One region of the Vibrio celticus genome, then DNA from elsewhere that is predicted to be linked to it. Evidence: riboswitches for the same ligand, from Rfam matches in the RefSeq annotation. Region 1 holds a riboswitch; each other region holds the start of a gene.

Region 1 (4,517 bases):
AAGCCCAAGCCTTGTTAACTCATACTGATTTACCGGTTCAATTGATTGCTGAAAATGTGGGTTATAGTGATGTTTCTGCTTTCAGTCGTCGCTTCTCTCAGCACTTTGGAATGTCCCCAAGGGCGTTTCTAGGCTCAATGAAAGAGAGTCTTTAGAAACAACAATAGCGTCCTTTCGGCAAACTAACTTTTATCAATCTTCACTATTATCTATTTCAGAACTGAAAATTAGGTAATAGAAATGAATCTTACCATCAATCGCGTTAACGAATTCCAAACAGGCACTTTAGCCATCTTCTTTGCTTCCATTTTATGGGGCACGACAGGCACCGCCGCAAGTTTTGCTCCTGATCTAAGCCCATTAGCGATTGGTGCTTTCTCTATGGGGGTCGGCGGCCTAATGCAAGCGGGCTTAGCGTATCGAAAAATCCTACTCGCCTTCGATAAACTTTTGCAGAACAAGAAGCTGTTGGCAGTGAGCGCTTTGGCTTTGGCGATCTATCCTTTAGCTTTCTATTCTTCAATGAAATTATCAGGCGTGGCGATTGGTACCGTGGTTTCGATTGCAACCGCACCTTTCTTTTCGGCATTGTTAGAGTGTCTGATTAGCAAAAAGAATAATATCAACAAACGTTGGTTCACTAGCTTTGCGATTGGTGTGGTGGGTATTGGGTTGTTGGTGTTTTCAGAATCTTCATCTACGAATGAGTCAGGTGATGATCTCAAGCTGTTGGGTATTGCTTTAGGTTTGCTAGCAGGGTTGTGTTACGCCATTTATTCTTGGGCGACAAAAGCACTGATAGACAAGGACATTGAGTCTCAAGCGGCGATGGGCAGTATTTTTGGCCTTGGTGCGATGCTGTTGCTACCAACGCTCTGGTTTACGGGGGAGAACCTGTTTTCCTCGCAGATTAACGTATTAGTCATCAGTTATCTGACGTTAATTCCACAATGCTTGGGCTATATCGCGTTCAGTTTTGGTTTACGCCACGTGACCGCGAGTAGCGCCAATCTGCTGACTCTGTTTGAACCAGTAGTTGCAGCGGTGCTTGCCGTCTGCGTTGTCGGTGAGCTGATTCCTTTTATAGGTTGGCTAGGTATGTTTCTGATTGTGCTGTGCTTGTTGATACAGTCGAAGCCAGCTAAAGGAACGTTATAAGTATTTGTTTTGTAATGCCTAATTGAAATTTATTCATGCGTAATTCTTATAATTGAATAAAATCAGTATCTCAGTTGTGAGAGTGCTGTTACTATCGCTATCAATAGTCGGGGGGCATATACCTTATTTGGTGTTTGCTGAGATCGTTAGTCGAGACCCGTTGAACCTGATTCAGTTAACACTGGCGTAGGGAACTATAAGCACTCGATCTACGTCTGCACTCATGAAGACTGTTCATGAATCTATTGCGACTTCTCCTTCGATCGGTGTTCGTTCTCCTACGTCTTGTAAGATAGTAGGAGCGACAATGACACACAGTTCTATTTCAAAAGATTTAACACCAAAAACCTCAGTTTCACAGCACTCTGCTGATGGTTCGATTCGAACGAACACTCCGATTGTATTGACGATCGCTGGCTCAGACAGTGGCGGCGGTGCGGGTATTCAAGCTGATATTAAAGCTATGTCTGCTACAGGTAGTTTTGCTTGTTCGGTAATTACCGCGATCACTTCTCAGAACACGCAAGGCGTTTCCGCCATTTTTCCTATTCCACTCGACCATGTTGCCAGTCAGTTAGATGCGGTTTTTACTGATCTGAATATCGTGGCAGTAAAAGTCGGCATGTTGGCTGATTCGCAAATCATCAAAGTCGTCGCTGACAAAATTAAGCAGTACCAACCTAAGCATCTTGTGATTGACCCTGTAATGGTCGCGACAAGTGGTGACCTTCTCTTAGAAAACTCGGCTATCACCACGCTAAAGCAAGAACTGATTCCGCTGGCAGACATCATTACTCCTAACTTGCCAGAAGGCGCGGCATTAACAGGCAAGCCAGTACCTGAAAGCGAAGCTGAAATGCAGGGCATGATTGAAGACTTACGTGCTTTGGGGGCGAAAGCGGTACTCCTAAAAGGCGGCCACTTAGAGAAGGATGAGAACAGTAACGACCTACTGATTCTCCCGACGACGTCTGCCTTGATTAGCGCGAAGCGTTTCCCGACTAAAAACACCCATGGCACGGGCTGTACGCTTTCATCTGCCATTGCTTCTTTCTTGGCTCAGGGCAACACGCTGGCAGAAGCTGTTGACCTAGGCAAACAATACATTTCTCGCGCGATTGCTCACGCTGATGAGTTACAAGTCGGTCAAGGTCATGGCCCGGTAAATCACTTCTTCGCTGGACACGGTAATGTCCGTTAATACGGTTGGTGTTCAGCTCAGCAATGCCTCCTTACGTTATAACGACAGCGAGCACGCGACTTTGTCTGGGTTGTCGCTTAGCTTAAACGCAGGTAAGTGGACGGTATTGTTGGGTCGAAGTGGCTGCGGAAAAACTACGGTATTGCGTTATCTGGCAGGCTTGCTGGACGACAAGGTGGAGTGGCAGGGTACATTGGCAACGTCCGATGAATTGCCTTTAACGGACCGCATCGCTTACATGGCACAGCAAGACTTGTTACTGCCATGGCTATCGGTTATCGACAATGTATGCCTGAGTCATCGCTTTCAAAATCCAGTTTCTGATAAAGAACAGCAAACCAACCAAGCACTAGAGCTGTTAGCTGCAGTTGGTTTGGCTGATTATGCGAATGCGATGCCGGATCAGTTGTCTGGTGGCATGCGCCAGCGTGTTGCTTTGGCTCGCACCTTAATGCAAGACAAGCCAGTCGTGCTGATGGATGAGCCGTTCTCTGCGCTGGATGCGGTAACAAGACACAAGCTGCAAAGTTTAGCGTGTGAACTGCTAAAAGGTAAAACCGTTGTGTTGATCACCCATGATCCACAAGAAGCGGTGCGCTTGGCGGATAATTTGTATGTGTTGCAAGGCACACCTGCGAATGCTCAGTCTTTATCTGTGCCTCTCACATCAACACCACGAGTGTTAGACGGTGAATGCGCTGAGTTACAACAAGCGATCTTAGATCAGTTGGAGCGTGACTATGAATGATCTAACGCGAAGCGAAGTTGGGGCTCGTTCAACCGACATACAGGCTAGCACTGAACGCCCTCGTCAGATGAATCCCGTTATGCGTTTGATGATCAGCAGTGCTGTGATTCTCGGTTTATGGCAAATGGTGGTCGTTATCTTCGAGATGCCGAGCTTCATTCTGCCAGCGCCTGCAGAAGTCTTTATTAAGCTAATCGAACGTTACGATGTGTTACTCAAACATACATGGGTGACTGCGCAAGAGATCTTACTTGGCTTGCTACTCGGTTTGTCGATGGGGCTATTTTTCGCCCTGCAGATGTTGATGTTCGAACCACTAAAACGCTGGCTGTTACCTATCTTAATCGCTAGTCAAGCGATCCCTGTGTTTGCGATTGCGCCAGTATTGATGCTGTGGCTTGGTTATGGCATCGCCTCAAAAGTGGTGATGGCGGCGATCATTATCTTCTTCCCTGTGACCACATGTTGCTACGACGGCTTACGTAATACACCGACAGGCTATCTCGATCTTGCCAAAACGATGGGCGCATCGAAATGGCAATTACTGCGTTATATCCAACTGCCTGCTGCGCTGCCAACATTAGCGTCTGGCATTCGTGTAGCGGTGGTTATTGCCCCAATTGGCGCGGTCGTCGGGGAGTGGGTGGGTTCGAGTGAAGGGCTGGGTTACCTAATGCTACAGGCCAACGCGCGAATGATCATTGATGAGATGTTTGCGGCCTTGTTTATCTTGGCGGTGCTCTCTATCTCGCTCTACTTCATCACAGACAAGTTACTCAAAAAAGCTATCCCTTGGGAGAACCAGTAATGGTTCGATAACACTTGTTTAATAAAGCTCCGCTCACGCTATTTATCTAAACAAAACTTCGTTAAAAATTAGCTCTATAAACACAATAATAATATTCAAAAGGAAAGGTTAACTATGAAAAATACCAAATTGGTAGGTGCAGTGGCACTGCTTGCTTCGCTAGTTTCAGGTCATGCATTAGCGGATTCTGAACAAAAGAAACTGACACTGATGTTGGATTGGTTTGTGAACCCGAACCACGGCCCAATTGTGATTGCTCAAGAGCGTGGCTATTTTGCTGACCAAGGCCTAGAGGTTGAAATCCAAGAACCAGCTGACCCAAGCACGCCAGCAAAATTGGTTGCGGCAGGTAAGGTCGATTTAGCGGTAACTTACCAACCAAGTTTAACTATGGATGTAGCGGCGGGTCTTCCTTTGGTTCGTGCATCAACCCTTATCGCGACGCCACTAAACACACTAATGGTACTGGATAACGGCAAGAACGATTCGCTAGCGGACCTGAAAGGCAAGAAGATCGGTATTGCGATCGCAGGAAACGAAGAAGCGACTATTGGCACTATGTTAGCGCAAGAAAATGTAGCGTTTACAGACGTGCAAACCAT
Region 2 (4,517 bases), on a different replicon from region 1:
AGAGTTGCTGCATTACCTAAGCCACCACAACCGATGACCAACACATGGCTGTCTAGTAAATTGCGTTGCCCTTGCTCACCCACTTCAGGGAGTGCGATTTGTCGTTGATAACGAATGAATTCGAAATCACTCAGCATGACTTAGCTCCCGAGTTACCTCTTTAACAACACCTGAAGAACGGTCAGCCATTAATGCTTCGAAGAACTCAATCACTTGTTTTGGGTCTTCGACTAACGTAATCGCACGTACAACAGCAAGGCTCGATACCCCACAACTCCAAACCTGTGCAGCCGTCGACTGGTCAATTCCACCAATCGCAACCGTCGGATAACCGGTGAGTTCTTCTGTATATGGGATAGTATCAATCAGCTGCTGATAGAGAGATAAACGCACAAGCCCCTGAGGCTTCGATGGCATCTGCTTAGTGGTGGTTGGGAATATATGCCCCAGCGCAATATAGCTTGGGTTGATTTGCACAATACGTAGCAACTCGTAATAGCCATGAGTCGAGAGACCGATCTTAATACCAGCTTGGCTCAGTTGAGATAGGTTGGATTCTTCGATGTCCTCTTGTCCCAAATGAACACCAAAAGCATCATGCTTGAGTGCCAATTGCCAATAGTCATTGATAAAAACCTGAGCGTTGTGCTCTCTACCAAGTTCGATAGAACGTTCGATTTGTTGTTCTAAATCTACTTGCTGTGGGTTCTTAATACGCAATTGAACTGTGTTGATTCCAAGCTTGAGCAGCCTTTCGATCCACTCAACATCATCAACCACTGGGTATAGCCCTAGGCTACTCTTACTCAGTTCAGGGAATGAGAGTGATGTTCCTTGGTGCGCCCAACCAACACTAATATCCAGTAGCTCATCTTCGAGAACGGGAATAGGAAAGTTTTGATAGTTTGCTGGCCATGTTCCACGTGAAACATTAGATGCTGCGCGAGCCAAAACCAGTGCATCTTCTAATGGGAACTCCAATGCCAACAAAGTAACTAACCAAGCAAAGTGGCCACTACTATCTAACTCCTGATGAGCTGGAGTTTCATTCCTGATAGCACGATTAGCATCTAGCTGTGACCAGAGATCCAATACAGCTGAGTCATCTAAGACACCGATATAGATAGCATTCGGAGTTTGTTCCAAGGCACAGCGGATATCAGCTAGCGCCACTGAATGACTGTAATCAACGATATGATCAAGCTCACTTGAGCGACACTCCGCCAATGAATCAACATCATGAGCAAAACCAATAGATAACGCTTGCTGAGCATCAACGATGGAGAAGCATTGAGTTGGGCTTATACCCAACTCAACTGCATCGGTTGCCAAGCCTTGTCGCTTAGCAACTAATAGACAGCTTTGCACCTCTCCCGTTAGCTCAATATTTTGAGATGGGATAAGAATCTTCACTGTCATTATTCCTCTAATTGAGCTTCTTTTGCGCCTACTGCTGGGTGATAAAGTTCAGAGCCAGTATCACGGAACTCTTGTGATTTCTGACGCATCCCTTCCAACGGATTATCAAGCATCTTAATTTCTATAGCCTGATCAGCAGCCACTTGTTCAGTGTCTTTCGCGTACTCTCGAACTTCTTGAGAGATCTTCATTGAACAGAATTTAGGGCCACACATTGAGCAGAAGTGAGCAACCTTCCCCGACTCTTGCGGTAAGGTTTCATCATGGAAAGAGCGCGCAGTTTCCGGGTCAAGAGCTAGGTTAAATTGGTCTTCCCAACGGAATTCAAAACGTGCCTTTGATAAAGCGTTATCTCGGATTTGTGCACCCGGATGTCCTTTAGCCAAGTCTGCAGCGTGTGCAGCCAGCTTGTAAGTAATCAGGCCAGTCTTCACATCTTCTTTGTTTGGTAAGCCTAGATGCTCTTTAGGGGTTACATAACAGAGCATCGCACAGCCGTACCAACCAATCATGGCCGCGCCAATTCCAGAGGTAATGTGGTCATAACCAGGGGCAATATCGGTAGTCAATGGACCTAATGTATAGAACGGTGCTTCATGACAGTGCTCTAACTGCTCGTCCATGTTCTCTTTAATTAAGTGCATTGGCACATGTCCAGGACCTTCAATGATCACTTGCACGTCGTATTCCCAAGCAACCTTAGTCAACTCACCCAAAGTACGTAATTCGGAGAATTGAGCTTCATCATTGGCATCAGCAATCGAACCTGGACGTAGACCGTCACCTAATGACAGAGCGACATCGTACTTCGCACAGATCTCACAGATCTCACGGAAGTGGGTATAAAGGAAGCTTTCTTGGTGATGAGCAAGACACCATTTAGCGATGATAGAGCCGCCACGAGAGACAATACCAGTCACACGTTTAGCGGTCATAGGAACGTAGCGAAGCAATAAGCCTGCGTGGATAGTAAAGTAATCAACACCCTGCTCTGCTTGTTCAATCAAAGTATCGCGCATCACTTCCCAGTTAAGGTCTTCCGCAACGCCATTCACTTTTTCAAGCGCTTGATACATAGGAACCGTACCAATTGGTACTGGGCTATTACGTAAGATCCATTCGCGAGTCTCGTGAATATTACGACCGGTAGAAAGGTCCATCACGGTATCTCCACCCCAGCGAGTTGACCATACTAACTTCTCAACTTCTTCTTCAATCGAAGAACTTACTGAAGAGTTACCGATATTGGCGTTCACTTTAACTAAGAAGTTTCGGCCAATAATCATCGGCTCGGATTCAGGGTGGTTAATGTTCGACGGGATGATAGCTCGGCCTTCAGCGACTTCTTTACGCACGAACTCAGGGGTGATTTCTTTCGGCAGGTTTGCGCCAAAGTTATGGCCAGGGTGTTGGTGGTTCAGCTGCTCATCAGCAAACTTCTGACGTCCCATGTTCTCACGTATCGCAATGTACTCCATCTCAGGAGTAATAGTTCCCTGACGAGCATAGTGCAGCTGAGTAACACATTGATCGCCAGTGGCGCGACGAATTCTAGGCAGATTACCGTAACGAAGGTCGTCTAGAGTTTCATCTTCTAAACGCTCTTTGGTGTAGACAGAACTTACATCGTCTAACAGTTCTGTATCACCACGCTCTTCAATCCATTGCTCTCGTAACTTAGGAAGGCCACTGTAAAGGTCAATTTCGTGCATAGGGTCAGTATAAACACCAGAGGTGTCGTATACATGAATTGGCGCATTAGGTTCGAATACAGGATCTTTTTTGGTACCACCAACAAGGCTATCTGCTAGTGATATTTCTCGTACAGGGACTTGAATGTCCTCGCGAGATCCGTGGATGTAAGCTTTTTTTGAATTTGGATAAGGTTGCACGGATAAAGAATCAATGAAATTCTTCGCTTCCAGTCTTGCTTGTTTACGACTCGACATAGCATTTTTCCTTGGCTTTTAGCCATTATTTATAGGGATAAAAATGCTTGACGGATAAGATGCTACAAGAGGGATCACAGCAAGAAAATGCAGTTGTGATCTGGAGATAGATCTCTAGAAGGATTCTAGTTAGATATCTACTCTTGTTCCCTTCGCAGGTATTAGCCTGATCAGGTTCAACGGATCCCGAGTTAACGGTCTCAGCCATATGGCACTCCGACAAGTACGATCGAGTATATAAAAACGGCTTGGATAAACCAAGTCGAGTTGTTAACAAATCGTAAGAAAGTTTTAAGACTTTATCAGAAGTTGGAAGCCGATCCATGCGGCTGAAATACTGAGAACCACATTGAGCAGTACATTGAGCCCCATCTTGAAAAACGCACCCTGCTGCATAAGAAGCACGTTATCCATCGAAAACGTAGAAAATGTCGTCAGGGCTCCAAGGAAACCAAGACCGATAATTTGTCTCCACGGCTCCGTCGCAACCATCTCATTTTCAAACGCGGCGATGAGCAATCCCATAATCAGAGAGCCAATTACGTTAACAGTCAGCGTACCGTAAGGAAAACCACGCCCTAACATCACAACGCATAACTCTGAAATCAAGTAACGTGAACAAGCACCAAACGCGCCACCGATGGCGATAAAACCTAGAATAGATAACTGACCCATGAATCCTCCCAAACAATAATCCCTATATTCTAGCTTTAACGCCGATAAAAGCGAGGGTAGAAACTAAGAATGCATGCGCAAATATTAAACGTTACAGGTGTCACTTAACTTCAATATATCCCATCAAACCCGTTTTCATGTGTTCTATAACATGACAGTGATACATCCAGCGGCCAGGGTTGTCGGCTACAAATGCAGCTTTAGCTCGGCCATTTTTTCCAAGTAACACTGTATCGGTATGGAAAGGTTCTTCAACTTTCTTCCCGTCAAGTTCGAGTACTGTAAAAGTATGTCCATGAATATGGATAGGATGATGGTATTGAGTGACGTTCTTTAGATCGAATATATAGGTTTTTCCCAGATCTAAAGTCGCCAAAGGTTCAGGGATATTATCTTTGCTCATCCCCTCCCATGCTCGTTTATTAGTTAGCCAAAACTTAGGCATAGATTTTCCATCTTTGGATACTGGAGAAA
Region 3 (4,517 bases), on a different replicon from region 1:
TGTTGCTCTTCACCTTGCACGTTGTCTGTACCAACAGCGCCAGTGATGTCGACTAGGCCAGCCTTGTTGATCTCACGGTTAACAATTTTTGCAGCAAGTCGAATAGACGACAAAAGGGATGATAGATCACCGCTTGCATGGGGGAAGTCACTCTGTTTCTCAACAATGAACTCACCAAGGGTGCGCATCTCAGACATGTTATTTCCTTAAACTTCTCTCAATATTAGGGGGGATTTGAGCACTGTAGATTCGGCCTCTTGAGTGGGCTTTATTCATCTAGACGCTTACCTAAATTCTAAAGGTTAGATCTTTTTAATGGTAATGAACTAAGCGACACAGATCTCACTTACAATGTCGACTCAATTTGTTTTGCATTGCCGCTCGCTTTTAATCGCCATTTAATGATAATGAGTGCAAGCCGTTTTAATTAGGCATCGTTTATTTAGCCAAGCGTTTGGAAGCAATTTATGCATATTCATATCTTAGGAATTTGTGGCACCTTCATGGGTGGTGCTGCGGTATTGGCTCGTCAATTAGGTCACAAGGTTACTGGTAGTGACGCGAATGTTTATCCTCCAATGAGCACCTTGTTGGAGTCTCAGGGGATTGAGATTATTGAAGGGTTCGACCCGAGCCAGTTAGAACCAAGACCTGACTTAGTGGTCATTGGCAATGCGATGAGCCGTGGTAACCCGTGTGTTGAGTATGTATTGGATAACAACCTTAGATACACCTCAGGGCCGCAGTGGTTGCAAGAGTTCTTGTTGCATGAGCGTTGGGTTCTGGCGGTATCCGGAACGCATGGTAAGACAACAACATCGAGCATGCTGGCTTGGATCCTTGAAGACTGTGGTTACGCACCGGGTTTTCTTGTCGGTGGTGTGTTGGGTAATTTTGGTATCTCAGCTCGCCTTGGTGAAAGCATGTTCTTCGTGGTTGAAGCTGACGAATACGACAGTGCTTTCTTTGATAAACGATCTAAGTTTGTTCACTACCACCCAAGAACGTTAGTGATGAACAATCTCGAATTCGATCATGCAGATATCTTTGATGATCTTGAGGCAATCAAGCGACAGTTCCATCATTTGGTTCGCACAGTGCCAAGTAATGGCCGTATTTTCTCACCGAAGCAAGATACCGCGATCCAAGATGTGTTATCCCGTGGCTGCTGGAGTGAAACTGAGTCGAGTGGTGAACTCGGTGATTGGAATGCCAAGAAGTTAGTTAAAGACGGCTCTAAATTTGAGGTGTACTTCCAAGGCGAATGTGTTGGAACCGTAGATTGGGATTTGGTTGGCGATCATAACGTCAACAATGCTTTGATGGCGATTGCGGCGGCAAGACATGTTGGTGTCACGCCTGATTTAGGATGTGGATCACTGGCGACGTTCATTAATACCAAGCGTCGCTTAGAGTTTAAAGGCGAAGTGGCAGGCGTTTCTGTCTATGACGATTTTGCTCATCACCCAACGGCAATTGAACTTACGCTCGGCGGCTTACGTAATAAGGTCGACACAAAGAAAATCATTGCCGTTTTAGAGCCTCGTTCTGCCACCATGAAGCGTGGTGTGCACAAAGAAACCTTGGCTGATTCGCTCAAGCAGGCGGATTCTACCTACTTATTCCAACCGGATAACATTGATTGGTCTGTACAAGACGTGGCCGATGCGTGCCATCAACCCGCACACGTGAGTGATGACATGGACGCATTCGTTGCTAAAATTGTCTCAGAGGCACAAGCGGGCGACCAAATCTTGGTAATGAGTAATGGTGGCTTTGGTGGTATTCACCAAAAACTGTTGGATGCGTTGGCACTCAAGGGCTAACGGCATCCAAGACCTTATAATTTGAAGTAATTGAGAACATGACAAAACACGATCAAGCTATAACCCTTGCTTTCACAGGCGCATCTGGTGCGCCTTATGGACTGCGCTTACTTGAATGCCTATTGGCGGCAGATTATCAGGTTTATTTGTTGATATCGTCGGCAGCGCGAGTGGTGTTGGCGACTGAGCATGAACTTAAGTTACCTGCTGGGCCAGATGCTGCGAAACAAGCTTTGGTTAAGCATTTAGGTTGCGACCCAGAAAAGCTGGTGGTGTGTGGCAAAGATGATTGGTTCTCACCGGTTGCCTCTGGCTCTGCAGCACCGAAGCAAATGGTGGTGTGTCCATGTTCTGCGGGAAGCTTAGCTTCAATTGCTCATGGCCTATCAGATAACCTGATAGAGCGAGCAGCAGACGTGGTTATGAAAGAGCGAGGCCAGCTGCTGTTGGTGGTTCGTGAGACGCCATTTTCTACGCTGCATCTCGAGAATATGCACAAACTCTCGACCATGGGTGTGACGATCATGCCTGCGGCTCCGGGTTTTTATCACCAACCTAAGTCGATCGAAGATCTAGTCGATTTTATGGTGGCGCGTATTTTGGATCATCTTGGTATTGAGCAAGGTTTAGTGCCACGTTGGGGTTACGATCAACGTAATTGATCCAAACTTGATAGCTTATTGTTAAAATTCGAATTACAATTCTGAACACTCATCGGGGAGCGAACCATTCAAATAATGAATGCGAGCTGAGATCAAGCAAGTGCTTGGGACCCGTAAACCTGAACCAGATAATGCTGGCGTAGGAATTGAGTTAGGACCAACTTCTACCGTTCTCCTCCCTCAAACCTGTGCCGCTCAGACCATGGAGAGCGTCCAGTGAAATTCACATTAACAACTCTTGCTGTTACTACAGCCATCTCTTTTTCTGCCGTTGCTGCAGACAATACTCTAACTGTATATACCTATGATTCTTTTGCTGCGGATTGGGGCCCTCGTCCTGCCGTTGAAAAAGCATTTGAAGAAAAGTGTGGCTGTGATGTGAATTTTGTCGCGCTAGAAGATGGCGTGTCTATTCTTAACCGCTTGCGTCTTGAAGGTGGTAACAGCAAAGCAGACATCGTGTTAGGCCTAGATAACAATCTAATGGCTGAGGCGAAAGCGACGGGCTTATTGGCTGAGCACAGTGTTGATACGTCATCAGTGACACTTCCTAACGGTTGGAACGACAGCACCTTTGTTCCTTATGATTTTGGTTACTTTGCGTTTATCTATAACAAAGAGAAATTAGCCAACCCGCCTAAGAGTTTGAAAGAGCTGGTTGAGCAACGTGATGACCTCAAGGTTATTTACCAAGACCCACGTACTTCAACGCCAGGTCAAGGCATGATGCTATGGATGAAGTCTGTTTACGGTGATGAAGCGACAGCGGCGTGGAAGAAGCTCGCTCAGAAAACGGTTACTGTGACTAAAGGTTGGTCTGAAGCTTACTCTATGTTCTTAGAAGGCGAGTCGGACTTAGTCTTGTCTTACACGACTTCTCCGGCTTACCACATCATTGCAGAAAGTGATTCTAAGTACGCAGCAGCAAGCTTTGAAGAAGGTCATTACACTCAAGTGGAAGTGGCAGCTAAGGTCAAAGGCAGTAAGAACGAAAAACTTGCCGATGAGTTTATGGCATTTATCCTAAGTGACGAATTCCAATCAGCGATGCCAACGGGCAACTGGATGTACCCAGTGACTGGCATCGAACTACCAAAAGGGTTCGAGCAGTTAACGGTACCGCAGAAAGCTCTGAGCTTTACGCCTGAAGAAATTGCCGCTAAGCGCAAGCCTTGGATTCGCGAATGGCAGAGTGCACTTACTTTTTAACTTACTATTAAAAAGATGAGCGTCCTGTACTTAAAGGCTCATTCGTGATGTTTGGGCCATTTACGGTAAATAATTAATTTATGATAAAGAAAACACCTACGGTCGGGATCTGGGTTGCGATACTCATTACCGCCTTCGTGGTTTCAGCAGTTGGGGCATTGCTTAGCAATGCCCCTTCTCTTGATATCAGCCAAGTATGGTCAGATCCTTACTATTGGCATGTAACGAAATTCAGTTTTTATCAAGCGATACTCTCAACTGTGCTGAGTGTTGGCTTTGCTATACCCGTTGCTCACGCTCTGTGTCGCAGGCAATTTTTTGGACGAGCTTTGTTGTTAAGACTGTTCGCGTCGACTTTGGTTCTGCCTGTGTTGGTCGGTGTATTTGGCTTGCTCGCGATTTATGGCAACAGTGGCTGGTTAGCTAAATTTTTGGCTAACTTCGACATTGAATTACCATTCTCGATTTATGGTTTGAATGGCATTTTGCTGGCGCATGTCTTCTTTAATCTGCCTTATGCTAGCCGCCTGCTTTTACAGGGTTTGGATACCGTGCCTGCCGAGCAACATAAGTTGTGTGCTCATTTGGGTATGAGTCATTGGAATAAATTTAAATGGGTCGAATGGCCGCGTTTAAGACAACAACTACCACATGTTTGTGGTTTAGTTTTCATGTTGTGCTTCACCAGCTTTGCAACAGTGATGGCTCTTGGTGGAGGTCCGAAATCGACCACTATTGAACTAGCCATCTATCAAGCGATTAAGTTCGACTTTGACTTACAGGCGGGTGCGTTACTCGCAATATGGCAAATGCTACTGTG

Evidence for each region. A riboswitch is a leader RNA that binds a small molecule or an ion and turns the genes downstream of it on or off. The one in region 1 is predicted to bind thiamine pyrophosphate.
Region 2: linked by a shared signal. The riboswitch ahead of thiC (phosphomethylpyrimidine synthase ThiC) and the one ahead of thiD (bifunctional hydroxymethylpyrimidine kinase/phosphomethylpyrimidine kinase) in region 1 are both predicted to bind thiamine pyrophosphate.
Region 3: linked by a shared signal. The riboswitch ahead of thiB (thiamine ABC transporter substrate binding subunit) and the one ahead of thiD (bifunctional hydroxymethylpyrimidine kinase/phosphomethylpyrimidine kinase) in region 1 are both predicted to bind thiamine pyrophosphate.

What each region holds. Positions count from the first base shown of each region.
Region 1 covers NZ_AP025464.1:884,094-888,610, reverse strand. The annotation lists gene OCV19_RS19925 (helix-turn-helix domain-containing protein) at 1-155, shown strand, start outside; gene OCV19_RS19920 (DMT family transporter) at 241-1,158, shown strand; TPP riboswitch at 1,257-1,368, shown strand; gene thiD (bifunctional hydroxymethylpyrimidine kinase/phosphomethylpyrimidine kinase) at 1,466-2,359, shown strand; gene OCV19_RS19910 (ABC transporter ATP-binding protein) at 2,349-3,107, shown strand; gene OCV19_RS19905 (ABC transporter permease) at 3,100-3,915, shown strand; gene OCV19_RS19900 (ABC transporter substrate-binding protein) at 4,030-4,517, shown strand, end outside.
Region 2 covers NZ_AP025463.1:32,371-36,887, reverse strand. The annotation lists gene OCV19_RS00165 (HesA/MoeB/ThiF family protein) at 1-137, opposite strand, end outside; gene OCV19_RS00160 (thiamine phosphate synthase) at 127-1,419, opposite strand; gene thiC (phosphomethylpyrimidine synthase ThiC) at 1,419-3,368, opposite strand; TPP riboswitch at 3,499-3,597, opposite strand; gene crcB (fluoride efflux transporter CrcB) at 3,660-4,043, opposite strand; gene OCV19_RS00145 (multicopper oxidase family protein) at 4,144-4,517, opposite strand, start outside.
Region 3 covers NZ_AP025463.1:367,129-371,645, forward strand. The annotation lists gene fbp (class 1 fructose-bisphosphatase) at 1-197, opposite strand, end outside; gene mpl (UDP-N-acetylmuramate:L-alanyl-gamma-D-glutamyl-meso-diaminopimelate ligase) at 468-1,826, shown strand; gene OCV19_RS01765 (flavin prenyltransferase UbiX) at 1,865-2,488, shown strand; TPP riboswitch at 2,532-2,651, shown strand; gene thiB (thiamine ABC transporter substrate binding subunit) at 2,705-3,697, shown strand; gene thiP (thiamine/thiamine pyrophosphate ABC transporter permease ThiP) at 3,778-4,517, shown strand, end outside.